Regions from separate parts of the Nocardiopsis sp. CA-288880 genome, predicted to be linked through region 2. Evidence: riboswitches for the same ligand, from Rfam matches in the RefSeq annotation. Region 2 holds a riboswitch; each other region holds the start of a gene.

Region 1 (9,365 bases), 3.1 Mb from region 2:
ACGAGGTCGGTGATGACGCGGATGCCGCGGCGGTGCGCCTCGTCGAGGAGCTCCACGAAGTCGGCGGTGCGGCCGAACTCGGGGAGGATCTTGAAGTAGTCCGAGATGTCGTATCCGCCGTCGCGCAGAGGGGACTCGTACATCGGCAGCAGCCAGAGGCAGTCGATGCCGAGCCACTGGAGGTAGTCCAGTTTCTGCACCAGCCCCGCGAGGTCGCCGGTGCCGTCGCCGTTGGAGTCGAAGAACCCCCGGGCGAGTACCTCGTAGAAGACGGCGTGCTTGTACCAGTAGGGGTCACCGGTGCCGCCGGAGGACATGAGCGGGCCGGTGGCGGCCCCGGTGGCCGGGGCGAGCGGACCGTGTTCGGCGTGTACGCGTCCGCCGGGGCCGTGCTCGTCTTTGCTCATCTGCTGCTCCCCACCAAGAATGTTCGACATCGGGTCAACGGGCGTTCCGGGCACGGGCGGGGGCCGGCGGGGGTGGCCCGCCGGCCCCGGTCCGTGGTCCGGGGCCGCTATCTGCCGTTGACGGTGAACACGTGCGCCGGCCCGGTCGCGGGGTCGAGGCGGACGTAGTTGTCCGCGCCCCAGGTGTAGGAACGACCGGTCAGTTCGTCGGTCACCTCGAGTTCCTCCTCCCACGTGTGGCCGATGGACGGCAGATCCAGGTGCACGGTCGCCTCGTGGGCGTGGTGCGGGTCGAGGTTGACGACGGCGATGACGGCGTCGTCGGGGTCGCCGGGCCCCGCTCCGGGCCGGTGCTTGGAGAAACAGATCAGCTCGGGCCGGTCGACGTGGTGGAAGCGAAGGTTGCGCAGCTCCCGCAGGGCCGGATGCGAGCGGCGCAGCTCGTTGAGCCGCGTGATGAGCCCGCTGATGGACTCCCCGGCGGCCTCGGCCGCGGCCCAGTCGCGGGGCCGGTACTGGAACTTCTCCGAGTCCAGGTACTCCTCGCTGCCCGGGGCCGCGGGGGTGTTCTCGCACAGCTCGAAGCCGGAGTAGACGCCCCAGGAGGGGGAGAGCAGCGCCGCCAGCACCGCGCGGACCTCGAAGGCGGGCCGTCCGCCGTGCTGGAGGTAGGCGTTGAGGATGTCCGGTGTGGAGGGGAAGAAGTTGGGGCGCAGGTAGTGGGCGGTCTCCCCGGTGAGCTCGGTGAGGTAGTCGGTGATCTCGTCCTTGCCGTTGCGCCAGGTGAAGTAGGTGTAGGACTGGTGGAACCCGACCTTGGCCAGGGTGCGCATCATGGCGGGGCGGGTGAAGGCCTCGGCGAGGAAGAGCACGTCGGGGTGCTCCCGGGCCACGTCGGCGAGCAGCCGCTCCCAGAAAACGACCGGTTTGGTGTGGGGGTTGTCGACCCGGAAGATCCGGACCCCGTGGTCGATCCAGTGCCGGACGACGCGCCGGATCTCCGTGTACAGGCCCTCGAAGTCGTTGTCGAAGTCGAGGGGGTAGATGTCCTGGTACTTCTTGGGCGGGTTCTCCGCGTAGGCGATGGAGCCGTCGGCCCGGGTGGTGAACCACTCGGGGTGCTCGGCGACCCACGGATGGTCGGGGGAGCACTGGAGGGCCAGGTCGAGGGCGATCTCCAGGCCGTGCTCGGCGGCCTCGCCCACGAACGCGTCGAAGTCGGCGAGCGTGCCCAGGTCCGGGTGGACGGCGTCGTGGCCCCCCGCTGCGGACCCGACCGCCCACACCGAGCCGGGCTCGCCGGGGCCGGCGGACAGGGCGTTGTTGGCGCCCTTGCGGTGGCTCGTGCCGATCGGGTGGACGGGGGGCAGGTAGACGACGTCGAAGCCCATGCCGGCGATGGCGGGCAGGCGTTTGGCGGCGGAGGCGAAGGTCCCCGAGCGCTCCTGTCCGGGGGCCGTGTCCACCTGGGCGCCCTCGGACCTGGGGAAGAACTCGTACCAGGAGCCGAAGAGCGCCCGCTCGCGGTGGACGACGACCCCGGTGCGCCCGGACCTGGTGACCAGCTCGCGGATCGGGTGGCGTTCCATCCCGTCCAGGACCTCGGGGGTGATCGCCGCGGCGAAGCGGTCCAGCGGGGCCGCAGAGGCGTCCCTCAGGACCTCGGCCGCCCTGGTGAGGGCGGGGTTGCGGGGCACGCGCCGGCCGGCGCGTGCGAGCAGCCGGGCCCCCTCCTCCAGGACGGGCCCGGTGTCCTGGCCCAGGGGGAGTTTGACCCGGGCGACGCGGTGCCAGGTGGTGAAGGGATCGGTCCACGCCTCGACCGAGAAGGACCACGTCCCCTCGGAGGGGAGGCTGATCTCGGCCTCGTAGCGGTCGGTGCCGGGCGTGTGCTCGCGCATGGGCACGAGGCGTTCGCGGCGGCCCCGGGGGGAGTACACGACGACCCCTGCGGCGAGGGAGTCGTGGCCCTCCCGGATGACCGTCGCTCCCACGGTGAAGCGTTCCCCGGGAACTGCTTTCACCGGACCGAGGTCGTTGTCTGGAGAGATGTCGAGGATGGGCAGGCGTCCGATCACTGGCTACACCGTAATTGTCGTGGTTCGGGCGTTTCTGAGCGCGAGCGGTTTATGGCAGGCAAAAATAACCTGTTGTTAATCCGACGCAAGACGGAGTTAACGAAGATCCGGAACGAGAACTGTCCGGATTACGGCTTCGGTTCCCTCTGCTGTCTATCGTCTGCCCTCTTGTGGTGTTTGGCGGAGTGTCGGGGCCGGATAATTTGTGTGTTCCTCATCACACTGGCCGGAAGGCTTGGGGCCTGGTATTTGTCGGGTTTCACCTGGGTAAACCGCACATATCAGTCATAAGGAAACAGGGGATTCAGCTGCCTCTGTGGTTGTTTTCTGATGGTCTGTGGTGAAAGGACGGAAAATTCGTCGGTCGTGTTGGTCGGTGGGCCGTCCTGGGTAGGGATCACCGAATGCACCCGGGGTCCGCCGGGCCGTATTCCGGACACGCGGGTGTGTCGGAATGATCGCCCCGGGCCCTTTTGTCGCGAATTCGGGCGCGCCCGCCGCGGCGCCGTCCGCCGAGGTTGTTTCGCCCGGATGACGAGTGGGCCGCGCCCCCGTTTCGCGACCTCCCGCCGACGCGTCGGGGCCGGGCGCTTTGCCGTGGATTGGGCAAGCTTTTCGATGACACGCCCGATTCGGCCTCCCGGGCTTTGCGGTGCCCCTGCGAGCGTGGAGGTCGCAGTGCCCTGCTCCGCGCGCGCGACGCGGACGGGGCGTCACACGGCCGAGGGGGGCGACGTGACGGAGCCGAACCAGGACGGTCCTGCACGGGGGGAGCGGGGCCCGGACGAGGGCCGGGCCCCGCGGCACGCGCGGGAGGCACGGGAGGCGGGAGGCCCCGGCCGGGGGGCCGGCGGGCCCGGCGCGGCCGCCGGCGGCGCGTCCGGAGCGCCGCGCTGGAGGAGGTGGGCCGACCGGGCCGTCCTCCCCCTGGTGGACCGGCTCCGGGAGCGCGTGACCGCACTCGGCGACGCGGTGGAGCACGGGAGGGGCGCCGGTGACGGCGACCGCCCGGACGGGGGACGCAAGGACGCCGTCCTGCGCCTCACGGGCACGGGAGCGGTCGCCGGCCTCCTGACCGCCGCGCTGGTCATGCCGTGGGTGGGCGGGCTGGGGCTGATCGGAAGGGACACGGCCGCCGCCTTCATGGCCCTCCCCAGCGACCTGGAGATCTCCCCGCTGGCGGAGCGCGTGCTCCTCACCGACGTCGACCACAACCCGATCGCGGAGGTCGCCGACCGCGAGCGCGAGGTGGTGCCCCTGGACGCGGTCAGCCCGTGGGTGCCCGCCGCCCTCATGGCGATCGAGGACGACCGGTTCTACGAGCACTCCGGACTGGACCTGCGCGGCGTGATCAGGGCCGCCATGCGCACCGCGCAGGGGGACACCCAGGGCGGGTCCACCATCACCCAGCAGTACGTCAAGAACCTGCTCATCGAGCAGGCCTCCACCGAGGAGGAGGTGGAGCGCGCCAGTGAGCAGACCCTGGGCCGCAAGCTGCTGGAGCTGCGCCACGCCATCGACATCGAGGACCGCCTCACCAAGGACGAGATCATGGAGGGCTACCTCAACCTCGCCTACTTCGGGGCGGGGGCGTACGGCATCGAGGTGGCGGCCCAGCGGTACTTCTCCGTCTCCGCGGCCGACCTGGACCCGGCGCAGGCCGCCACCATCGTCGGGCTCGTCCGCAGCCCCTCGTTCTACGACCCGCTCAACAACCGCGAGGCCGCGCGCGAGCGCCGCGACCTGGTGCTGGAGCGGATGGGCGCGACCGGCCACCTGGACGCGGCGCAGGTCGAGGAGTACTCGAGCCGGGGGCTCGCGCTGGACCCGACCCCGCGCGGAGGCAGCTGCTACCACTCGGAGCAGCCGTTCTTCTGCGACTTCGTCATGCGCTGGCTGCGCGGCTCCGACATCCTCGGGGAGCTCCAGGGGGAGCGCGACGAGGCGCTCACCAAGGGCGGCATCACCGTGCGGACCACGCTCGACGGGAAGGCGCAGCGGGCCGCGGAGGAGGCCATCGAGCGGTACGTCCCGGCGGAGGAGTCCACCAAGTTCTCCGCCCAGGCCATCGTCGAGCCCGGCACCGGCCGGATCCGGGGCATGGCGCAGAACCTGCGCTACGGGTTCGACGACGAGGCGCTCGGCACGACCTCCATCAACCTGGCGGTCGACAGCGAGGCCGGCGGTTCGCTCGGCTACCAGGCGGGGTCGACGTTCAAGACGTTCACCCTGGCAGCCGCCCTGCACTCCGGGCTGGGCTACGGCACCAGCTTCTCCTCCCCCGAGAGCGTCTCGGTCGGAGGGCTCGAGAACTGCGACGGCGGCGTGATGTCCGGGTGGAGCGTGAGCAACGCCGGGGAGAGCGACGGCGGCCGGCACAACATGATCAGCGCGACCAAGGGGTCCGTGAACACCTACTTCGCGCAGCTCCAGGAGCGCGTCGGCCTCTGCGAGACCTCGGAGATGGCCGAGCGGGTCGGCATCCACCGCGCCGACGGCCAGCCGCTGGGGGTCTGGAGCTCCTTCACCCTGGGGGACCAGGAGGTGTCCCCGCTGACCGTCGCCAACGCGTACGCCACGTTCGCCGCCCGCGGCACCTACTGCGAGCCCGTCCCGGTGGTCTCCGTGCGGATCGGCCGCGAGGGCGCCGAGGGCACCCGGGAGGTCGCGGCGCGCACCGACTGCGAGGAGGGCAGGGTCGGGCGCGACGTCGCCGACGGGGTCAACCACCTGCTCCAGCAGACGTTCAAGGGCGGCACCGCCAACGGCCTCGGCCTCGGCCGCCCCGCCGCGGGCAAGACCGGCACCACCGACAACGCCGCCTACGCCTGGTTCGCCGGCTACACCCCGAACCTCGCGTCGGCCGTGGTCGTCGGCGACATGCGCGGCGGCGAGGAGAACCCGCTCCAGGGCGTGACGATCGGCGGGCGCTACTACGGCATCGTCTACGGCGGCACGCTGCCGGGCCCCATCTGGCAGGCCACCATGCGCGGGGCCACGGCCGACCTGCCGGCCGAGGGCTTCGCCCCGTCGCCGAAGGCGTTCGGCAACCCGTCGGCGACGCCCCCCAAGGGCGGGGACGACGAGGGCGACGCCTGACCGCGCCCGCCGGCGGGCGGGGTCGGACGGGGGCCGGAACGGGGGCCGTGGGGAGGGAACACCCCGCGGCCCCCGTTGTTGACGCATAATGGAGGGAAACCGACAGGGGAGCGCGTGAGCGCTGAGAGTGCGGCACCCGGCCGCAGACCCTTACACACCTGATCTGGGTCATGCCAGCGAAGGAAGTCGTAGGAACCCGTCTCCGGCGGCGTGCTCCCGCGCACCCGGGACGGACCCGGCGCGCGGCACGTCCTCCGGCGTCGCTCTTGGCCACATGGGCCCTCGTCCACCCCGACGAAGGGACACCACCTGATGAGCACCGAGACCGGGCGTACCGGATTCTGGCGCGACGTCCTCGGACGGCTGCGCGGCTGGCGCACCGTCGACATCGTCGTGGCAGCCGTGATCGGCGTCGCCGTCGGCGTCGTCTTCTGGCTCTGGAACATCGTCTGGTCGGTCACGACCCCGCTCTTCGTGGGCTTTCCCCCCGCGCAGGCGGCGGTCTACGGAATGTGGCTGATCTCCGGCGTCCTCGGCGGGCTGGTCGTCCGCAAGCCCGGCGCGGCACTGCTCACCTCGATCGCGGCCTCCCTGGTGTCGGCGGTGCTGGGGACGCAGTGGGGGGTCATGGTGATCATCGACGGGACGCTCCAGGGCCTCCTCCCCGAGCTGGTCTTCCTGGCCTTCGGCTACCGGCGCTGGGGCATGGGCGCGGCCGTGCTCGCGGCGGCCGCCGCCGGCCTCTCCCCGGCCGTCCGCGACAACATCGTCTACAACGTGACCTGGCCCCTGCACTTCCAGCTCGTCTACGGCGTCATCGTCGTGATCAGCTCGGCGGTCATCGCGGGCGTCGGCGCCCGCCTCCTCACCACCGCGCTGGCCAGGTCGGGCGCGCTGGCCCCCTTCCCGTCGGCCAGGGGCTGACCCGTGGCCGACCACGACCGCCGCGGCCCCGCGGGGGCGACCGCGGAGCACCCCGCCGCGCCGGCCCCCCTCCGCTCCCCCGGAGGGGGCGGCGCACGCGTCGAGCTGTCCGGCTGGGGGTGGCGCCACGCGGGCCGCGAGTCGTACGCCCTGCGCGGGGTGGACCTCACGGTCGAGCCCGGTGAGCGCGTGCTGCTGCTCGGCGCCTCCGGGTCGGGCAAGTCCACCCTGCTGCACTCCCTCGCCGGACTCACCGGCCCCGACGGCGCCCTCAACGGCGACCAGGAGGGGACGCTGCTGGTCGACGGCCTCCCCGCCGACCGGGGCCGCGGAGGCGTCGGCCTGGTCGGCCAGGACCCGGAGACGCAGCTGGTGATGGCCCGCGCGGGCGACGACGTCGCCTTCGGCCCGGAGAACCTGGGGGTGGACCCCGCCCTGATCTGGCCGAGGGTGGACGAGGCGCTCGACGCGGTCGGCTTCCCGTACGGGCGGCGCCACCCCACCGGCGCGCTGTCCGGCGGGGAGAAGCAGCGACTGGTCGTCGCCGGCGCGCTCGCCATGCGCCCGCGCCTGCTCCTCCTGGACGAGCCCACCGCCAACCTCGACCCCGCCGGGGCCGCCCTGGTGCGCGGTGTCCTGGAACGCCTGCTCGCCGAGACCGAGGCGACCCTGCTCCTGGTCGAGCACCGGGTCGCCGACGTGGTCGGGCTGGTGGACAGGGTCGTGGTCGTCGAGCCGGGCGGCGGGGTGGTCGCCGACGGCGATCCGGCGGCCGTGTTCGCCGCGCACGGGCGCTCCCTCGCGCAGCAGGGCGTGTGGGTCCCCGGTGACGAGCCCTCCCCCGGCCTCGCCCCCGCGCCGGGCGGCGGCCCCCGCGTCGAGGCGGTGGGCGTCACCGCGCGCACCCCCTTCCAGCTGGGGGCGGGCGCCCCGCCCCGGAGGACCGTGCTGGAGGGGGTGGACCTCTCCGTCGCGGCCGGTACGGCGACCGCCCTGACCGGCCCCAACGGGGCGGGCAAGTCCACGCTGCTGACCCTGCTGGCGGGGCTCTCCCGACCCCACAGGGGCGCGGTCCTGCCGCGCGGCCCCCTGGCGGAGGCCGACCGGCGGCCGCTGGCGCGATGGCCCGCCCGGCTCCTGTCCCGCCACGTGGGCACCGTGTTCCAGCACGCGGAGGACCAGTTCGTCACCGGCACCGTGCGGGACGAGCTGCGGTTCGCCCCGCGGAGGGCCGGGGCGGACCGGGCCGGGACAGAGCGGCGGGTGGACGAGCTGCTGGAGCGGCTGCGCCTGACCGGCCTGGCCGACGCCCACCCCTACACGCTCTCGGGCGGCGAGAAGCGGCGGCTGTCGGTGGCCACTGCGCTCAGCTCCGGCCCCTCGCACGCGCCCGGCGTCCTCGTCCTGGACGAGCCGACCTTCGGCCAGGACACCCGGACGTGGACGGAGCTGGTCGAGCTGCTGGGCGGGCTGAGGGCCGAGGGGTGCGCCGTCGTCGTGGCCACCCACGACGAACTCCTCCTGCGGCACTTCGCGGACGCGCGGGTGCGTGTGGCGGAGGGCCGCGCGGTCCCGGGCACGGCGGGGGAGGCGAAGCTGTGAGCGTCTCGGAGGACCGGGGCCGCGGGGGCGGCGGCGTCCCCGCCCCGGACGCGCCGGGCGCCGGGGGAGCGCGCCACTGGCTCGCCCGGCTCAACCCGGCGGCCAAGCTGCTGGCCGCGCTGCTGCTGGGGCTCGGACTGGTCCCGGCCGTGGACGCGGTCACCGGCGGGGTGGTGCTGGCCGGCGTTCTGCTGGTCCTGCCCTTCAGCGGGATCGACCGGCGCACCCTGCTCGTCCTCGGCGGCCCCTTCCTGCTCATGGGACTCTCCAGCGGGCTGGTCAACTACCTGTACGGCGAGCACGGCGCGGAGGGGGCGCTGGGCGCCGCGGTGCGCCTGCTCGCCATCGCCCTCCCCGGCCTCCTCGCGGCCGTCAGCAGCGATCCGACGGAGATGGCCGACGGGCTCGTGCAGAGGCTGGGGGTGCCCGAGCGCCCCGCCATGGGCGTGCTGGCGGCGCTGCGGCTCATCCCCCTGCTGGCCGACCAGTGGCGGACCGTGACCCTGGCGAGGCGGGCCCGCGGACTGGAGGCCGGGCGCAACCCGGTGCGGATGGTCACGCTGTTCTTCGGCAGGCTGTTCGCGCTGCTGGTGCGGTCGATCCGGACGGGGACCCTGCTGGCGACGGCGATGGACGCCAGGGCGTTCGGCACGGGGCCCCGCACACGGGCCAGGGAGAGCCGCTGGCGGGTCGGGGACACGCTCCTGCTCGCGGGTGCGGCCCTGCTGCTGGCGGGGGCGTACGCGCTGTCCGCGCGGCTCGGCACCCTGGTGCTGCTGTTCTCCTGACCCGGGTGATTAGGTGGCCCGGACAGTGACGTCGAAGTGGAAGAGGTGGAGTTCGTGGGCGAGTTCGTGCGTGTGGAGACCGATCCGGACCACCCGGCGGTGGCCGTCATCCGGTTGGACCGGCCGAAGGTCAACGCGCTCAACGCCGTGCTGACGGCGGAGATCGCCGAGGCCGCCACGAGGGTCTCCGCGGACCCCGCCGTACGAGCGGTTGTGCTCTACGGCGGCGAGCGCGTGTTCGTGGCGGGCGCCGACATCAAGGAGATGGCGGACCGCACCCACGCGGAGATGCTGGAGTACGGGCGCAACCTCCAGAACGCCCTGACCCTGGTGTCCCGCATCCCCAAGCCCGTCGTGGCCGCCGTCACCGGGTACGCCCTCGGCGGCGGGCTGGAGCTGGCGCTGGCCGCCGACTTCCGGGTCGTGGGGGAGGGGGCCCGGCTGGGCGTCCCCGAGATCCAGCTCGG
Region 2 (9,365 bases):
TGTCATGGGCGACGATCACATGACAAACCACACCATAGGTGTGACCGGGGCGACCGGGGCGCTGGGCGGGCGGGTGGCAGCCCGGATCGCACGGCTCGGATTGGCGCAGCGCCTCATCGTGCGCGACATCAACCGGGCGCCGGAGTACCCGGGCAGCACCGCGGCGATGGCGGCCTACGAGGACACGGCGGGCTTCGAGCGGGCCTGCCGGGGTGTGGACACACTGTTCCTGGTCTCGGCGACCGAGTCCGAGGACCGGATGGACGTCCACCTGAGCGCGGTGGACGGGGCGGTCCGCGCGGGGGTGTCCCGGATCGTCTACCTGTCCTTCCTGGGGGCCGGTCCGGCCGCCGTGTTCACGTTCGCGCGCACGCACTTCTACACCGAGGCCCACATCAGGTCGACGGGGGTGCGGTACACGTTCCTGAGACCCAGCCTGTACCTGGACCTGCTGCCCGGCTGGGTGGGGGACGACGGCGTGGTGCGCGGCCCGGCCGGTGACGGCCGGGTCGCGTGGGTGTCCCGTGACGACGTGGCGGACGTGGCGACGGCGGTGCTGACCGACCCGGCGACCGCGCTCGCCTCGGAGGACACGACCCACGACGTCACCGGCCCGGAGGCCCTGACCCTCGGGGCCACGGTCGACAAGCTGGGCACGCTCACCGGCCGCTCCGTCCGCTACGTGCCGGAGACCTGGGAGGAGGCGCTGGAGTCGCGCCGCGCCACCGGCGCCCCGGAGTGGGCCGTCGAGGGATGGGCCTCGTCGTACGCCGCGATCGCCGCGGGTGAGCTCGACGAGGTCGCCCCGACGGTGCCCAAGCTGACCGGACACCCGGCCCAGTCCATCGAGGGGTTCCTCCGGCGCCATCCGAGCGCCCTGTCGCACGTCGGGGTCTGAGCACCGCCCGCCCGCCACCGCCGCGCCCCGTGCGCGGCGGTTTCGTCGTCCCGGGGGCTTCTCCCGCACCGGGACTTGACCTCAATATTACTTGAAGTACCAGGCTGGGCACCGCCGGCGGAGAGCACGGCGCGACAGCGAGGAGATCTGGTATGCGAGCGGTACGGGTGGACGGGTTCGGCGGCCCCGAGGTCCTGGTGGCCCGGGAGGTGCCCGAACCGGAGCCGGGACCCGGGCAGGTCGTGGTGGAGGTGGCGGCGTCCAACGTGATGTACCTGGACACGCTGGTCCGCAGCGGGTGGGGGCTGGACTACTTCCCGGTGGAGCCCCCGTACGTGCCGGGCGCGGGGGTGGCCGGGACCGTGGTCCGGGTCGGCGAGGGGGTGGCCCCGGAGAGGGTCGGCGCGCTGGTCGTCACCGACACCGGCCGTGCCGCCCCCGAGGGGGGCGAGCCCGTGCCCCCCTTCGGCGGGTACGCCCAGCGGGTCGCCGTCCCGGCGTCGGGACTGGTCGACGTCCCGGAGGGCCTGGACCCGGAGCAGGCGCTGGCGCTCCTGCACGACGGGCCCACCGCCCTCTCGCTGGAGCGCAGCGGCGGGTTCGGCCCCGGCACGTGGGTGCTCGTGCTGGCGGCGGCGGGCGGGGCCGGCAGCCTGGCGGTCCAGCTCGCCGCCGCGGCCGGGGCGCGCGTCGTGGGAGCCGCCCGGGGCCCGGAGAAGCTGGCCCTCGCCCGTGGGCTGGGGGCGGAGGCGGTCGTGGACTACTCCGAGCCCGGATGGGTGGAGCGGGTCCGCGAGGCCACCGGCGGCGCGGGCGCCGACGTGGTCCTGGACGGGAGCGGCGGCGACCTCGGCGAGGCGGCGTTCGGCGCCGTGGCCGACGGCGGACGCTTCCTCTCCTACGGCTCCGCGGGGGGCCGCTTCTCCGAGGTGGACGCCGGGGAGGCGGAGCGCCGCGGGATCGAGGTGTTCGGCCTCTTCGACCTGGAGGACGGGAAGCAGGGGCCGAGCGGCGACGTGCGCCGGATCCTGGAGATGGCCCGCTCCGGGCGGGTGCGACCGCACGTGGGGCTGACGCTGCCCCTGGAGCGGGCGGAGGAGGCCCACCGGGCGCTGGAGGAGCGCCGGGTCCTGGGCAAGGTGCTCCTCGTGCCGTGAGGCCGGTGGGACGGACCACCGGCCGGGCGCGCGGCCGCGAGGCCGCCGTCCCGGGGCCCCTCCCCCGGCGGCGGGGCGGACGCACCGCCCGAACAGCCTGCCGGCCGGGAGGGCGCGGACGCGCGGGCGGCCGTCGACGGGGCTCAGCGCGGCGACCGCGGCCACCGGTCCGCGCGGGGGCCGCGGTGGCGCCGCCGCCCCGGCCCCCTCCCCCGGCGGCGGGACGGCGTCCTCGCCCTCACGGGGCCCGGCGGGGCCGGGAAGTTCCGCTCAGCCCCCGGTGCGGGCGGTCAGTCGCTCGCGCAGCCCGGCCGCGGCGGCCCGGGGGTCCTCGGCCTCGGTGATCGCGCGCACGACCACGACCCGGCGGGCGCCCGCCTCCACCACGGCGTCGATGTTGGTCGCGTCGATCCCGCCGATGGCGAACCACGGGCGGTCCGCGCCCAGTGCGGCGGCGCGTTCGACCAGGGACAGGCCCGCCGCGGGGCGGCCCGGCTTGGTGGGGGTGGCCCAGGTGGGGCCGACGCAGAAGTAGTCGCTCCCGGCCTCCTCCGCGGAGGAGGAGGCAGCCGCGATGTCGTTGTTGGAGCGGCCGATCACGGGGTCCGCCCCGATGATGTCGCGGGCCATCGGCACCGGCAGGTCGCGCTGGCCCAGGTGCAGGACGTCGGCGCGCACCGCGCGGGCGATGTCCGCGCGGTCGTTCACCGCAAGCAGGGCCCCATGCCGCTCACAGGCCTCCCGCATGACCTCCAGGGCCGCGATCTCCTCGCGGGCCTCCAGCCCCTTGTCCCGGAGCTGGATGATGTCCACCCCTCCAGCCAGGGCCGCGTCGGCGAACTCGGCGAGATCACCGCGCCCGGTCCGGGCGTCGGTGCACAGGTACAGAAGGGATGCGTCCAGGCGCTTGCGCAGGCTGGTTCCGTGGCTGGTCCTCACCCCGCCCACCCTAGGCCCTCGCCGGCCGGCCCCCCGAGGGGAGGCCGCCCGACGGCGCGCCGCGCCGCGTTCCGCGGATCGTTCCGGACCCGCGTCCGCCGACGCCCGCCGGGAGCGCCCACGGACCACGCGCTAGAAGGCCATGCTCTGGGCGCGGCGGCGCACCTCGGTGCCCCGGTTCTCGCGCATCGCCTGGATGGGCGTGCCCGGCAGGGTGTCGTCGGGGGTGAAGAGCCAGCGCAGGGCCTCCTCCGTGGAGAAGCCCGCGTCGGTCAGCAGCACCAGGGTCCCGGGCAGCCCCTTGACGAGGTCGTCGCCGTCGATGAAGGCGGCGGGGACGGACAGCTGCCCTCCGCGGACCACACCCATCATGCGGTTCTCGCGGATCAGGGTCTTGATCCGGTTGGGGCTCACGCCGAGCGGCGCGGCCGCCTCCTTCAGGGTCAGCCACTCGCCGACCAGCGTGTCGATGTCGATGTCGCTTCGTGTCACCCTCCCAATCTGCCACATCCGCACCGGGCCCGGACACCTTCCGGGGCCGCGGGGGCCGGGCGCCGTGGAGATCCCCACCACTGCCACGCATTCCGGGAGGAGGTTCTAGGATGGGGACAGACCTCTGCACATCCCGCGGGAGCCGGGTGGGACCCGGCTGAGAGGGAGGCTGTGAGCCTCCGACCGCACGAACCTGATCCGGGTCATGCCGGCGAAGGGAGTGGGAACAGCGCCGTGCGCACGAAGAACGACCCCCGCCGCGCAACGATTCGTCCTACCAATGACGGCCCCGGGGACGCGCCGGAGCGGACCGTCGTCGTGGTCGGCGGCGGCCTCGTGGGGAGGGTCACCGCCTGGCGGGCCGCCCAGGAGGGCCTCCGCGTCACCCTGGTCGAACCCGACCCCGTGACCGGCCCCGCCGGCGCCCGTGCCGCCTCCACCGTCGCGGCGGGCATGCTCACCCCGGCCACCGAGGCCGTGTTCGGCGAGGAGCCCCTCATGGAGTTCGGGGTCCGCTCCGCGGGCATGTACCCCGGGTTCGTCGCCGAACTGGAGGCGGCCGCCGGGATCCGCGTGGGCTACCGCACCACCGGGACCCTCCTGGTGGCCTTCGACCGCGACGACATGGCCGTCCTCACCGACCTGCACCGGCTCCAGGAGCGCCTGGGCATCGCCACCGAGCGCCTGACGAGCCGCGAGTGCCGCCGGCTGGAGCCGGTGCTCGCCCCGTCCGTGCGCGGCGGAGTGCTCGCCCCCGACGACCACTCCGTCGATCCCCGGCTGCTGCTGCGCGCCCTGGCCGCGGCGGGCGGACGCGCGGGAGTCACCGAGACCGCCGGGCGGGCGGAGGAGGTCACGGCCCCCGGCCCCGGGGGCTCCCGGCTGGGCGTGCGCTTGGACGACGGCCGGGTCCTGCCCGCCCACCAGGTCGTCCTGGCCGCAGGCTGCTGGAGCGACCGCGTCACGGTGCCCGAACCGGTGGTGCCGCCGCTGCGCCCGGTCAAGGGCCAGCTCCTGCGCGCCCGGGTGCCGGCCGGAGAGGCGCCCCTCGTCGGCCGCACGGTCCGGGGCCTGGTGAGGGGCTTCACCACCTACCTGGTGCCGCGCGCCGACGGAGAGGTGGTCATCGGCGCCACCCAGGAGGAGCTGGGCTACGACACCTCGCTCACCGCCGGGGGCCTCTGGCAGGTCCTGAGGGACGCGCGCGAGCTCGTCCCGGGGGTGACCGAGCTGGAGGTCACCGAGACCTGTGTGGGACTGCGCCCGGGCTCACCGGACAACGAGCCCCTGCTGGGGCCGACCCGGGTCCCCGGCCTGCACCTGGCCGCGGGGCACTTCAGGCACGGGGTCCTGCTGACCCCGGCCACCGGGGAGGCCATGGCGCGCGCCCTCACCACGGGCGCCCTGCCGGAGTACGCGCGCAGGTTCGCCGCGGACCGGGCGTCCGGCGACGCGCACACGACGACGTGGGAGTAGGAGAGGCAGTGCAACTCATCATCAACGGCGACCTCCGCGAGTTCGCCGACGGCACGACCGTGGAGGCGGTCGTCCGCGACCTGACCGCGCCGGGCGGCGGCACGATCCCCGGCGGGATCGCCGTGGCCGTCAACGACGAGGTGGTGCGCCGGGCCGCGTGGGCGGACGGCGCGCTGGGCACGGGCGACCGCGTGGACGTCCTCACCGCGGTCCAGGGAGGCTGAGCATGAGCGGACACGGAACCGGACACGTCGAGGACCCCCTGGTGATCGCCGGGACCTCCTTCGGCTCGCGGCTGATCACCGGCACCGGCGGGGCGCCCTCCCTGGAGGTCCTGGAGGAGGCCCTGGTGGCCTCCGGGACCGAGCTGACCACCGTGGCCATGCGCAGGGTCTCCCCCGGCGCCCGGGGGTCGGTGTGGGACGTGCTGTCCCGCAACAGGATCCGCGCGCTGCCCAACACCGCCGGGTGCTTCACCGCGGCGGACGCGGTGCGCACCGCCCGGCTGGGACGCGAGGCCCTGGGCACGGACTGGGTGAAACTGGAGGTCGTGGCGGACGAGCACACCCTGCTGCCCGACCCGGTGGAGCTCCTGGACGCCGCCGAGCAGCTGGTGGACGAGGGGTTCACCGTCCTGCCCTACACCAACGACGACCCGGTGCTGGCCCGGCGCCTGGAGCAGCTGGGGTGCGCGGCGGTGATGCCGCTGGCCGCGCCGATCGGCTCCGGGCTGGGGATCCGCAACCCGCACAACCTCGAACTGATCGTGGAGGGCGCGGGTGTCCCCGTGATCGTGGACGCCGGGATCGGCACCGCCAGCGACGCCGCCCTCGCGATGGAGCTGGGCTGCGACGCGGTCCTGCTGGCCACGGCCGTGACCCGCGCGCAGGACCCTGTGCGCATGGCCGCCGCGATGCGCGACGCCGTCCGGGCCGGCCGGGGCGCCCGCCTGGCCGGGCGCATCCCGGTGCGCCGGCACGCCCTCGCGTCGTCCCCCGCGGTGGAGTAGCGCCCGGCGCCGGGGCGCGGCCCGCCGCCGCGCACGCCCCGGGAGGGCCGCCGGCCGCGTGTCGCGCCGGGCCGGGGCGCACGGGGCGCGTGTTCCGTCCGGGCGTGACCGGTCCCACCCGGGCCGTCCCGCCGGGACGGACCTCCGGGGCCGCGACGCCGCGGGGACCGGGCCTCCCGGTTCCCGGACCGGGGGCCCGGCGCGCACCGGGCCCGCGAGGTCCGGAGCGCCGTTCCCGGAACGTTTGGAACCGTCCCCTAACGTGGGATGGGTGTGCGGCCCGACGGAGGGCACCGCACGCTCGCCGATGAACCAGGCGCGAACGCCCGCCACCGAGGGTGGGGAGGCGCGACGCGACCGCGAACCGCGGGGCAGACCTGGCGTGGGCTTCCGCTATCGTGTCGGTTCGACACCCGGTGTCGGGTACGCGCCACCAACCGCGACAGCCCGCGCTCCCCGCAGCAAGGACACTACTCCGCCGTGGACATGACGACTTCCGACCCGCTCGTAGGCGCGACCCTCGACCGACGCTACTTCGTCGAGTCCCGGATCGCCGGAGGCGGGATGGCGACCGTCTACGTCGCCCACGACCTGAGGCTGGACCGCCGCCTGGCGTTGAAGGTGATGCACCCGTCGCTGGCACAGGACCCCACCTTCGTCCAGCGCTTCATCAACGAGGCGCACTCGGTCGCCAAGCTCTCCCACCCCAACGTCGTCCAGGTCTTCGACCAGGGTGAGGACCAGGGACACGTGTTCCTGGCGATGGAGTACGTGCCCGGCCGCACCCTGCGCGACCTGCTCAAGGCCCGCGGACGCCTGTCCCCGCACGAGGCCCTGAACGTCATGGCGTCGGTCCTGGCCGCGCTCGGCGCCGCCCACCAGGCGGGCATGGTCCACCGCGACGTCAAGCCCGAGAACGTCCTCCTCACCGAGGACGGCCGGGTCAAGGTGGCCGACTTCGGCCTGGCGCGCGCCGTGGAGCAGTCCAACCAGGGCCTCACCCGGACCGGCACCCTCATGGGCACCGCCGCCTACCTGGCGCCGGAGCAGATCGAGAAGGGCGTCGCCGACGCCCGCAGCGACGTGTACGCCGCGGGCATCATGTTCTACGAGCTGCTGACCGGCGGCCAGCCGCACACCGGCGAGACGCCCATCGCGATCGCCTACCAGCACGTCAACGAGGACGTGCCCCGCCCCTCGCACTTCCTTCCGGGCCTCCCGCCCGAGGTGGACGCGCTGGTCACCAAGGCCACCGAGCGCGACCCCCGCTACCGTCCGGGCAACGCGGGCCAGTACCTGGCCAAGGTGCTGGAGGTCCTGCACCGCCTGCCGGCGCAGGCCCCCGGCGGCGAGGCGCCGCTCGCACCCGTCGCCCCGACCGCCGCGACGGCGTCCGTCACCGCCCCCCAGCTCATCGCGGGCGGGGCGGGACCGGGCACCGAGAACGCCACCATGGTCGTGGACATGAACAGCGCGGGGCTGCGCGACGACGGCTACGACGGGGACGACTACGACGACTACCCGGACGAGCGCGACGCCCCGCGGCGCCGCGGGCTGCTGATCGGGATCGGCGCCGCCGCCCTGGCACTGGTGCTGCTCCTCACCGGCTGGTGGTTCCTCGTCGGGCGGTTCGAGTCCGTGCCGGACGTGGTGGGGCAGAGCCCCGAGGCCGCGCGCGAGGCCATCCTCGACGAGGGGCTGGTCTACACGCTCGCGGAGGAGCCCGTCTACAGCGACGCCGAGCCGGGCAGCGTCGGCCGGACCGATCCCGGACAGGGCGAGCGCCTGTCGCCCGGGGACGAGGTGACCGTGTACGTCTCCCAGGGCCCGCAGAACGTGACCATGCCCGACCTGGCGGGCGAGGACGCCGCGAACGCCCTCGCGGCGCTGGAGGACCTCGGGTTCTCCCCGGACAACCTCGAACAGGTGGACGTCGACGACGAGGACGTCCCGCCCGGCGAGGTGATCTCCACCGACCCGGAGGCGGGCGCCGAGGCCGACCGGGAGGGCACCGTCACGGTCACCGTCAGCCGCAGCATCTCCGTTCCGGCCGTGGTCGGCCAGGAGCAGGGCGCCGCCCGGACCGCCCTGGAGGAGCTCGGTCTGACCGTCAGGGTGGTCGAGGAGGAGAGCGAGGACGTCGACGAGGGCCTCGTGATCCGGCAGAGCCCGGACAACGGCGCCAGCGTGGGAGCCAACGGCGAGGTCACCCTGACCGTCTCCACCGGCCCCCCGGGCGTCACGATCCCCGACGTGGTCGGCATGCCGGTGCGGGACGCCGAGGAGGAGCTGGAGGACGCGGGCTTCGACGTGAACGTCGAGCGCGTCCTCGGCGGCAGGGTGGTCTCCCACCAGTCGCACACGGGCGAGGCGCCGGAGGGCACGGAGATCACGATCACCGCGACCCCGGGCGGCATCGACTTCGGGGAATTCGAAGAGGACGACTGACGCGCATGCCCGGGACCGGGCGTGCGGGCAGGGGCGTGCGGGCCGGTCCGGCCCGCACGCCCCTGCTCCGTTCCGCCCCCCGGACGGCGGCGGGGCCGGCGCGCCCCTGCGCCGACACGTCCCGCACGGGCCCGCGGACCGCCGGCACGGGGCCGCCCCGGTCGGGATAGGGTCCCTGCATGGCGACCGAGGAGATCCGGGTACTGGTGGTGGACGACCACCCGATGTGGCGCGAGGCGGTCGCGCGCGACCTGGGCGAGGCCGGGATCGAGGTGGTGGGGACGGCGGGCGACGGCGCCAAGGCGCTGCGCATCGCCCCGGCCGCGCGCCCCACCCTGGCGGTGGTGGACCTGCACCTGCCGGACATGACCGGGGTCGAGCTGACGGCGGGCCTCGTCGCGATGCCCGAGCCCCCGCAGGTACTGGTCCTGTCCGCGAGCGGGGCCGGCGACGACGTGCTGGCGGCCGTGAAGGCCGGGGCCACCGGCTACCTGGTCAAGTCGGCGGGGCGGGACGAGCTGCTCGACGCGGTGCGCCGCGTGAACACCGGCGAGGCCGTGTACACCCCGGGTCTGGCCGGACTCGTGCTGGGCGAGTACCGCAGGCTGTCGTCGTCCGACCGCGTCCGGGAGCCCCGGGCGCCCGCGCTGACCCCGCGTGAGACCGAGGTGCTGCGCCTGGTCGCCAAGGGGCTGGCGTACAAGCAGATCGCCCAGCGCCTGACCATCTCCCACCGCACCGTGCAGAACCACGTGCAGAACACCCTCACCAAGCTGCACCTGCACAACCGGGTGGAGCTCGTGCGGTACGCGATCGACCAGGGCCTGGACGAATAGCGGACAGTGCCCCCGCCCGGTTCCGGTCGCGCTCCCACGCGTACGGCGACGGCGTTCCGGGACTGTTCGCCTCCCCGGGTTGGCCACGGGGAGCCGGGCCCACTATGGTC
Region 3 (9,365 bases), 3.6 Mb from region 2:
CATCCCCTCGTGCCGCCGCAGCGGCGGGGCGAGCAGGGGGGCGAACGCCACGGCGGCGGTCGGGAACGCCGTGACGGTCACCATGCCGAGGGCGACGTCCGCCTGCTCCGCGAGCACCGACTCGGTCGCCTCCACCAGGGCCAGGATCTCCTCCGCCTGGGTCACGAGCAGCCGTCCGGCGTCCGTCAGCTCGGCCCCCTTGGGGGAGCGGTCCAGGAGCGCGACACCCGTCTCCTGCTCCAGTCTGGCCAGCTGCTGGGAGACCGCGGAAGGCGTGTAGCCGAGGGCGCTCGCGGTGGCCGCGATGGTGCCCCGGACGCTGAACTCGCGGAGGACGTGCAGGCGTCGGAGATCTAGCATAAGGACATCTTACGCTCAGCATCGAAAAGACTCGCTTGTACTGATGACCGAAGCGGGGCAGGGTGAGGCATGACAGACCGTCGCACCGAGGCGCGGTCGAGCGCCGAACGATGAGCCGGAGATGAGTCGTCCATGACCGTCACTGTGTCCGCCACCCTTGCCGTCAACGAAGCCCTCGCCGAGAAGCGGCGCCAGGGGGTGCGCGTTCTGCCGCTGGGCTTCGGCGAGGCCGGGCTCCCGGTCCACCCGGTCATGCGCGACCAGCTCTCCGCCGGCAACGGCGCCAACGCCTACGGCCCCGTCGCCGGGTCGGCGGCCCTGCGGGAGGCCGCGGCGGGCTACTGGGAACGCCGCGGACTGCCCACCGACCCCGGCCTGGTCATCGCGGGCCCCGGCAGCAAGCCGCTCCTGTACAGCCTCCTGCTGGAGATCGGCGGCGACACCGCGATCGCCGCGCCCAGCTGGGTCAGCTACGCCGCGCAGAGCCGACTGGTCGGCCAGCGGCCGATCCTGGTCCCCACGGCCACCGGCCAGGGCGGCGTGCCGCAGCCCGACCTCCTGCACGCCGCGGTGACCGCCGCCCGCGAGGAGGGGCGGACGGTCAACGCCGTCATCGTCACCCTGCCGGACAACCCCACCGGGACCGTGGCCGACGCCGACACCGTCCGCAGGCTCTCCGAGGTGGCGCGCGAGCTCGACCTGCTGATCATCTCCGACGAGATCTACCGGGACCTGGTGCATCCGGCGGGCCCGGGCGAGGACCCCGTCCAGATCCACAGCCCCGCCGAGTACGCGCCCGAGCGCACCGTCGTCTCCACCGGCCTGAGCAAGAACCTCGCCCTGGGCGGATGGCGGATCGGCGTGCTGCGCCTTCCCGACTCCGAGGCCGGCCACCGGCTGCGCGGCGGGCTGCTGGGCGTGGCCAGCGAGATCTGGTCCAGCCCCGCCGCCCCCGTCCAGGAGGCCGCCTCCCACGCCTTCACCGAGCCCGTCGAACTCGTCGACCACATCGACCGCAGCAGCCGCCTGCACGGCATCGTGGCCCGCGCGGTCGCCGGGGCCTTCGAGCGCGCCGGCGCGACCGTCGCCGCCCCGCGCGCCGCGTTCTACCTCTACCCCGACTTCGAGCCGGTCCGCGAGAGGCTGGCCGCCCTGCACGGCGTCACCACCGGCCCGGCGCTGACCGGGCTGCTCCTGGACCGCTTCGGCATGGGCGTCCTGCCCGCCCTCGAATTCGGCGAGGGGGCCGGGGCCCTGCGCATGAGGGTCGCCACGAGCCTGCTCTACGGGGAGTCCGAGGAGCGCCGCTACACCGCGCTCGCCGCCACGGACCCGCTGGCCCTGCCCTGGATCCGCGCCCACCTGGACAGGCTCGACGAGGTCCTCGCCATGCTGCTCGACGCCGCTCCCAGCGCCGTGGTCACGCGGGCCCGGGCCACCGCCCAGACCGTCGGCTAGACCATCCCGGCGTCCGCCCCGTGGAAGGGGGCGGGGCGGGCGCACACTCTTCCGGCCTCCCCCGGACGCTCCTTCCGGGGGAGGCCGGAGCCCTGTCCGGCCCCCGCCCGCGGCCGTCCCCGCCGGCCCGAAGCGCTCAGGCGGACCGCGCGGTGTCGGTCCCCCGCGCCGCCAGCTCGCGGCTGGGCGCGATCACCGCCCGGTAGTGGCCGATGAGCTGGTCGCCGACCGCCTCCCAGCTGCGGTGCTCCACCGAGGCGCGGGCCCGCCCGGCCATCCTCTCCCGCACGGCCCTGTTGTGGGCCAGGCGCCCGACCGCCACGCGCAGCTCGCGGACCGAGTCCGGCGCGAACAGGAGCCCGTTGTGCTCGGGGACGACCAGGTCCAGAGGCCCGCCCGCGGCGGGGGCGACCACCGGCACCCCCGAGGCCAGCGCCTCCTGGACGGCCTGGCAGAACGTCTCGTCGGCCCCCGTGTGGACGAACACGTCCATCGACGCGTACAGCCGGGACAGCTCGGAGCCCGTGCGCTGCCCGGTGAAGACGGCGTCGGGCAGGCGGCGGCGCAGGCGGGAGCGCTCGGGACCGTCCCCGACCACGACAAGCCTGATGTCGCGCAGGCGGGCCACGTGGGCGAGCAGGTCGACCCGCTTGTCCCGGGCCAGCCTCCCCGCGTAGCCCACGACGGTCTCGCCGTTCGGCGCGAGCCTGCGGCGCAGGCCGTCGTCGCGGTGGGCGGGGGAGAACCGGCGGGCGTCGACACCGCGCCGCCACAGGTCCAGCCGGGGGAATCCGCGTCCGGACAGCGCCTCCATGGCGGCCGAGGAGGGGACGAGCGTGCGGTCGACGGCGGAGTGCGTGCGCTTGAGCAGGGACCAGACGCCGTCGCCGCCGGGCAGGCCGTAGCGCGCCGCGAAGCCGGGGAGGTCGGTCTGGAACACCGCCACCGTCGGGAGGGCCCAGCGGCGGGCGGTCTCCACCGCCGCGGACCCGAGCAGGGCGGGCGAGGCCAGGTGCAGCACGTCGGGGGCGAAGGCGCGGACGGCCGCGGTCATCGTGCGCCGGGCGGGAAGGCCCACGGGGAAGTCCCGGTAGAAGGGGAGGGGGAGCGAGGGCATGCGGACCACGGGAAAGCCCGCGTAGGAGGACGGTCCGGGGCCGGGAGCCAGGACGAGGGCCCGGTGCCCGCGCGAGGCGAGCAGCTCGGCGACCCGGCAGACGGAGTTGGTCACCCCGTTGACCTGCGGGAGGAAGGACTCCGTCACGATCGCCACGCGAAGCGGCTGAGAGGGCTCGGTCGGTGGCATGCGGGGGCTCCCAACGCCGGGGGAAGGCTGGTGCCGACACTAGGGCCGCCGGATGAACCGCGGTCCGGCGCCGGGGGAACCCCTCCCGAAGCGCAGGCGTGGGCCGGGCGATCGGACGGTGACCCGCCCGCGCGCGCCTGTGGCCGCCCGGTGACACCCGGGTGGCTATGATCGCCTGACGTGACCGCCATCCCTCTCCTAGGAGTCGCCCGGTGACCCTCGTCGAATGGGCGGAAGCCGTCCGCCGTGAACTGGACCTGACCGGTACGGAGCCCCTGGGCAAGGAGGACGTCGACCGCGTCCTCGACCTCGCCAAGGACGCCGCCCACTCGGTGGCCCGCCCCGCCGCCCCGCTCACCACCTACCTGCTCGGCGTCGCCGTGGGCCGGGGCGCCGACCCGGTCCGGGCCGCCGAGGTGTTGAGCAGGCTCGCCCTCTCCCACAAGGACGACTCCTGACCGCTGCCCGCCCACACGCGCCTCCGGGACCGGGGCGTCCGGCGGGCGGGCCCCCGGCCCCCGGTGAGGAGGCCCCGGGGAGCGGGGGACACGGCTCCGCCGCGTGTTGCCGCGATTTCCCGGCGACGCCGCGCGGTCTCCACTAGCGTCGGCACGACCCCCCGGACCGCCGGCCCCCGCCTCGTCGTGCCGGTGGCGCCGGGCCGACGCGCGCACCGAGACGGAGAGCCCCGTGGACCTGCTGCTCGACATGGCCGGAGTACTGAGCGGCGTCGTCTGGGGTCCGCTCGTCCTCCTCCCGCTGCTGCTGGTCACCGGGGTCTACCTGACGATCCGGCTGCAGGCGCTCCAGTTCACCCGGCTCGCCCACGCCCTGTGGCTCGCCCTCGTCCGGCGGGAGGAGGGCGGTGAGGACCTCAGGGGCGACATCTCGCACTTCCAGGCCCTCAACACCGCCCTGGCCGCGACGACCGGCGTCGGCAACATCGCCGGGGTGGGCCTGGCCATCGGACTCGGCGGACCGGGAGCCCTCTTCTGGATGTGGGTCACCGGCGTCCTGGGCATGGCCACCAAGTACAGCGAGGCCCTGCTCGGGGTGAAGTACCGGGTCACGGACGAGAGGGGCGAGCAGGCCGGCGGCCCGATGTACTACCTGCGCCGGGGCCTCCCCGGAGGGCTCGGCGTCCTCCTCGGCTCCTCGTTCGCCGTCTTCGGGGCGGTCGCCGCCTTCGGCATCGGCAACGGCACCCAGGCCAACGCCGTAGCCGAGGCGGTCAACGACGCCACCGGCGCCGACCAGCGGGTCGTCGGCGTGGTCCTGATGCTGCTGACCGCCGTGGTCGTCCTCGGCGGCATCAAGGGGATCGGCCGGGTCGCCTCCGCCGTGGTCCCGTTCATGATCATCGGCTTCGTCCTCATGAACCTGCTGGTCCTGGCGGTGCACCACGACCGGATCGGCCCCGCCTTCGCACTGGTCCTCGGCGACGCCTTCACCGGCACCTCCGCGGCGGGCGGGTTCGCGGGCGCCACCCTGATGTACGTCATCCGCCAGGGCGTCTCCCGCGGCATCTTCTCGAACGAGTCCGGCATGGGCACCGGCGCCATCGCCGCCGCGGCGGCCAGGACCGGCCAGCCGGTCCGCCAGGCCCTCGTCGCGATGACGCAGACCTTCGTCGACACCGTGATCATGCTGACCCTGACCGCGATGATGATCATCACGACCGGGGTGTGGCAGGACCCCGACGCCGCGGGGGTGGAGGGCAGCGACAAGGGGGTCCTGCTCACCACCTCCGCGATGGAGGTCGGCCTCGGCCGGATCAGCCCGGACCTGGCGGGCCTGGGGCCCGTGTTCGTCGCCTGCGCGGTGGTGGTCTTCGCCTACACGACCATCATCGGCTGGGCCTACTACGGCGAGAGGTGCGTCGTGTACCTGGCGGGGCGCTCGCTCGTCGTGCCCTACCGGCTGCTGTTCATCGCCGTCGTCTACGTCGGCGCCACGGCGCAGATCGACGCGGTGTGGCTGTTCAGCGACATCGCCAACGGCCTCATGGCCCTGCCCAACCTGATCGGGCTGCTCCTGCTGTCCCCGGTGGTCGTCGCGGAGACGAGGAAGTTCTTCGCCCACCCGGACTGGCGGGACCCGGACGCGGTCATGGAGCCCGTACGGGGGTAGCGGCACGACCGGCGGCCCGCCGCGCCCCCGGCCGCGGCCGCCGCGAACGCGGCCGGGCCCGGCGGAGGCGGCAGCGCCGCCGGGCCCGGCCCCGCGGGGAAGGGCGTCGGTGCCGTTCCCCGGCCGACGGGTCCTACTTCCACCAGGCGTGGAAGTGGTGCACGGGCCCCTGCCCGCCTCCGGCGTCGATCTCGTCCGCCCGCCGGAGCGCCTCGGTCAGGTAGGCCTTGGCGTCGCCCACGGCGGAGGCCGCGTCCGGTCGCTGCGGGAGCAGGGCCGCGATCGAGGAGGACAGGGTGCACCCCGTGCCGTGCGTGTTGCGGGTGCGGACCCTCGGCGAGCGGAACTCGACCGGGGCGGAGCCCTTGGTCGCGAGGATGTCGACGCAGTCATCGCCGGCCAGGTGGCCTCCCTTGAGCAGGACCGCGCGCGGACCGAACTCCAGCAGTCGGAGGGCCTGGCCGTGCATCGCCGCCAGGTCGGCCGCCTCCGGCTCGTCCAGCAGGTCGGCCGCCTCGGGCAGGTTCGGCGTGACCAGGTCCGCCCGGGGCAGCAGCCGGGTGCGCAGCGCGTCGACGGCGGAGGGCTCCAGCAGGCGGTCGCCGCTCTTGGCCACCATCACCGGGTCCACCACCACGTGGGGCAGTCCGTGGCGCCCGATCGCCTCGGCGACGGCCTCGGTGACCTCGGCCGTGCCGAGCATGCCGACCTTGACCGCGTGCACCGTGGCGTCGGAGAAGAGGGTGTCCATCTGGTGGACGACGAACTCGGCGGGGATCGGGTGGACCCCGGTGACGCCGCGCGTGGACTGGGCGGTGAGGGCCGCGACCACGGTCATGCCGAAGGCGCCGTGTGCGGAGAAGGCCTTGAGGTCCGCCTGGATCCCGGCGCCCCCGCTGGGGTCGCTGCCGGCGATGGACACGATGTTGTACGCGCTCATGGGCGTTCCTTCGCTAGTACGAACTAGGGCAGGTTCGACGGGTGTGCTCTCAGCCGGTGGACTCACCGGCACCCCGCGCCGTCGGGGCCGCCGCGTGGGCGGCCCCGCTCAGTATGCGGCCGACCCGAGGGGGCCGGCGTATGTGTTCCGGACGTGCGGGCCCGAGGGGCCCGTACGGCTGCCGGCGCCGTTCAGAGGGTGGGGGCGTTGTCCGCGGACCGGGCCTTGAGCAGCTTGCGGACGCGGGCGATGACGAACCACAGGAACAGCAGGGCGATGACGACCAGCACGATGTTGCTGATGAGGCCGCTCCACTGCACCAGGATCGGCTTGATGGCCGGGCCGAAGGCGTAGCCGAGGCCGATCCAGATCGAGTTCCAGACGGCGGAGCCGATCACGGTGTACACGGAGAACTTGAGGATGGGCATCCGCTCGATGCCGGCGGGGACCGAGATGAAGCTGCGCACCAGCGGCACGCACCGGCCCAGGAGAACGGCGAGGCCGCCGAAGCGGGCGAAGAAGCGCTCGGCCTTGTAGAAGTCCTCGACCTCGAGCAGGGGGGTCTTCTCCACCAGCCACTTGGTGCGGTCCCGGCCCAGCAGGGCGCCGATCGCGTAGAAGCCCCAGGCGCCGACCAGGCAGCCGATCGTGGCCCACAGGATGGCGAGCCAGACGTTCATGTGCCCGTCGTAGGCGAGGAAGCCCGCACCGGGCAGGACCGCCTCGCTCGGCATCGGTGGGAAGAAGGTCTCGATGAACAGGGCCACGCCGACGCCGGGCTCGCCCAGGGTCGTCATCAGGCTCAGCACCCAGCCGATGAAGCCCTCGTACTCGTGGACGACCTCGCCTTCCATCGCCAGGTTCGACGCCGTCCACAGATTCGCTGTCATGAGAAGTGGCTTTCCGTTCTTTCCGGTCAGACGCCGGCCGCGACGCGGGCGGCCTCGGCCCGGGAGCGCTTGCGGTGCTCCCAGACGATGGCCGCGGTCACGATCACGAAACCGGCGACGATGAAGACGACTGTCACAGGGACGTCGGTGGGGGTGACGACCTCGCGGGACTCGGTCTGCCACGGCCACAGGGCGCGCAGCGAACCGGCCATGAGGCCGGTGAGTACAACGAGGGTCATGTGGTGGAAGTTCTCCAGGAGGTGCTGGAGCAGCTTCACGAACAGGGACAGGCCGGTGAGCATGCCCAGGGCGAAGACGGCCAGGTAGGCGATGTCCAGGTCGCCGACCGCGCTGATCGTCGGCTCGTAGAGCCCGAGGGTGAGCAGGATGAAGGAGCCGGACAGCCCCGGCAGGACGAGCGCGCAGACGGCCACCGCGGCGGCGAGGAAGACGACCGCCGGGTGGGCCGGCAGGTTGGCGCCCGGCAGACCGGTGAGCACGAACGCGGCCACGGCGAACACCAGCGCCACGGCGTAGTGCCCGGCCCTCCAGGGGCGGCCCGCCCCGGAGTAGGGGATCCACAGGCACGCGAGGACGAGGCCGAAGAACAGGGCGTAGGCGTACTGGGTGTAGGCGTCAACGAGCGGCGCCAGCAGGAGGGCGGCCAGGACCAGGAACACGGCCATGCCGACCAGCGCGGGAACCAGGACGCCCCAGTCCACCTGCCGGAACTGCTGCTGCGCGCGGGCCCTGCCGCGCCCGCGCGGGACGTCCGTGACGTACCGCTTGATCCCGCTGACCGTGTGGCCCGCGCCGCCGATGAGCTCGTCGTAGAGGCCGACGATGAGGGCGACGGTCCCGCCGCTGATACCGGGAAGGGCTTCGGAGGCGCCCACGGCGCCGCCGCGCACCGCGTTGACGAGGTAGGAGCCTGCGGAATTGGCCATCTGGGTAGTTGGACGCGACCCGGGGTCCGGGAGAGGTGCGCCTTCCTCCGTCCTAAGGGTCTCGCCCGCGCACGCGAATGTGCGACGGGTGGGGGATGAGGCGAAAAGGAGACTGTCCGAATCGGCCGGAGATCGCGGCCGTCGGGATCTAAGGTACAAGGGGCGGAGGCCGCTGTGGGCAGCCGCTGAGGAGAGTTGTGGACGACCGCACCCCGCCTTGAGCCGCCGAAGCAGGGCATGGCAGAACCCTTACGTGGCCTTTGTCCTGGGATGTCTTAATTTTCGGCCCTGTGGCAGGGCAGCTGGATAGCATCCGAAAACTGTGCTTCGTCTCAGTGACAGGGTGTGGTCCTCCACAGGGCGGCCGCCGCCCCCGCCCCCGCGCCGGGCAGTTCCGCGGACCGCGGCCGTCAGTACCGCAGCGGGCTCGGACGCGGGACCCCGCCCTCGTCCCGGGCCACCGACGCCGCCCACCGGTAGTCCTGCTTGCCGACGGCCGTGCGCCGCACCCGGTCCACGAAGTGGACGGTCCTCGGGACCTTGAACCCCGCCAGGCGCACGCGGCAGTGGTCCAGCAGGACGGACTCCTCCAGGCGGGCCCCCGCGGCGAGGGAGACCAGGGCCGTCACCCTCTGGCCGAGCCGCTCGTCCGAGGCGGGCACCACGATCGCGTCCTCCACCGAGGGGTGCGCCTTCAGGGCGGCCTCCACCTCCTCCGGGTACACCTTCTCCCCAGCGGTGTTGATGACGGCGCTCCCGCGCCCCAGGAGGACGATCGACCCGTCCTCGGCCCGCGTCCCGAAGTCGCCGGACAGGGCCCAGCGGCGTCCGTCGGCGTCGGTGGGGAAGGTGCGGGCCGTCGTGATGGGGTCGTTGTAGTAGCCCAGCGGGATCCGGCCGGTGCGCGCGATCCGGCCGACCTCGGGCGAGCCCGGCGGGAGCGGGCGCAGCGCCTGGTCCAGCACCGCGATGCTGCCGCCCATCGTGAAGCTGCGGGCGTCGGCGGCCCCCTCCAGGGACACGGCGCCGTCCGGCCCGCCGCTCCCCTCTGCGGCGGTCGCCGAACCGCACACGCCCGTCTCCGAACCCCCGTAGGAGTCGGCCAGGGCGACGTCCTCGCGCCAGGCGCGCCACAGGCCGCGCACCTGCGGGGTGAGCGGTGTGCCGCCGGAGCGGACGGCGGTCAGGTCCGGGCACAGGCCGGGTTCGGTGAGCAGGTGCCGGGCCAGCGGGCGGGCCATGGCGTCGCCCACCAGCTGGACCGTGTGCACGCCCTCCCGGTGCGCCGTCTCCAGCACCCGGTCGGGCCGGAAGCTGCGGTCGGTGGACAGCAC

Evidence for each region. Region 2 has a riboswitch for thiamine pyrophosphate ahead of thiO (glycine oxidase ThiO). Riboswitches for the same ligand answer to the same signal wherever they lie in the genome.
Region 1: linked by a shared signal. The riboswitch ahead of ACQPYD_RS27540 (ECF transporter S component) and the one ahead of thiO (glycine oxidase ThiO) in region 2 are both predicted to bind thiamine pyrophosphate.
Region 3: linked by a shared signal. The riboswitch ahead of thiD (bifunctional hydroxymethylpyrimidine kinase/phosphomethylpyrimidine kinase) and the one ahead of thiO (glycine oxidase ThiO) in region 2 are both predicted to bind thiamine pyrophosphate.

The regions. Positions count from the first base shown of each region.
Region 1 covers NZ_CP192105.1:6,383,184-6,392,548, reverse strand. The annotation lists gene treS (maltose alpha-D-glucosyltransferase) at 1-407, opposite strand, end outside; gene ACQPYD_RS27550 (alpha-1,4-glucan--maltose-1-phosphate maltosyltransferase) at 515-2,485, opposite strand; gene ACQPYD_RS27545 (transglycosylase domain-containing protein) at 3,221-5,584, shown strand; TPP riboswitch at 5,679-5,786, shown strand; gene ACQPYD_RS27540 (ECF transporter S component) at 5,897-6,508, shown strand; gene ACQPYD_RS27535 (ABC transporter ATP-binding protein) at 6,614-8,110, shown strand; gene ACQPYD_RS27530 (energy-coupling factor transporter transmembrane component T family protein) at 8,107-8,898, shown strand; gene ACQPYD_RS27525 (enoyl-CoA hydratase/isomerase family protein) at 8,953-9,365, shown strand, end outside.
Region 2 covers NZ_CP192105.1:1,919,373-1,928,737, reverse strand. The annotation lists gene ACQPYD_RS08470 (SDR family oxidoreductase) at 5-898, shown strand; gene ACQPYD_RS08465 (zinc-binding dehydrogenase) at 1,051-2,055, shown strand; gene thiE (thiamine phosphate synthase) at 2,326-2,994, opposite strand; gene ACQPYD_RS08455 (Rv2175c family DNA-binding protein) at 3,127-3,504, opposite strand; TPP riboswitch at 3,612-3,725, shown strand; gene thiO (glycine oxidase ThiO) at 3,754-4,962, shown strand; gene thiS (sulfur carrier protein ThiS) at 4,971-5,186, shown strand; gene ACQPYD_RS08440 (thiazole synthase) at 5,189-5,971, shown strand; gene pknB (Stk1 family PASTA domain-containing Ser/Thr kinase) at 6,452-8,419, shown strand; gene ACQPYD_RS08430 (response regulator) at 8,599-9,255, shown strand.
Region 3 covers NZ_CP192105.1:5,927,194-5,936,558, reverse strand. The annotation lists gene ACQPYD_RS25645 (LysR family transcriptional regulator) at 1-360, opposite strand, end outside; gene ACQPYD_RS25640 (pyridoxal phosphate-dependent aminotransferase) at 493-1,818, shown strand; gene ACQPYD_RS25635 (glycosyltransferase family 4 protein) at 1,955-3,091, opposite strand; gene ACQPYD_RS25630 (DUF6457 domain-containing protein) at 3,337-3,582, shown strand; gene ACQPYD_RS25625 (alanine/glycine:cation symporter family protein) at 3,815-5,254, shown strand; gene thiD (bifunctional hydroxymethylpyrimidine kinase/phosphomethylpyrimidine kinase) at 5,388-6,194, opposite strand; TPP riboswitch at 6,183-6,280, opposite strand; gene ACQPYD_RS25615 (DedA family protein) at 6,386-7,084, opposite strand; gene ACQPYD_RS25610 (DUF368 domain-containing protein) at 7,111-8,031, opposite strand; gene ACQPYD_RS25605 (acyl-CoA synthetase) at 8,442-9,365, opposite strand, start outside.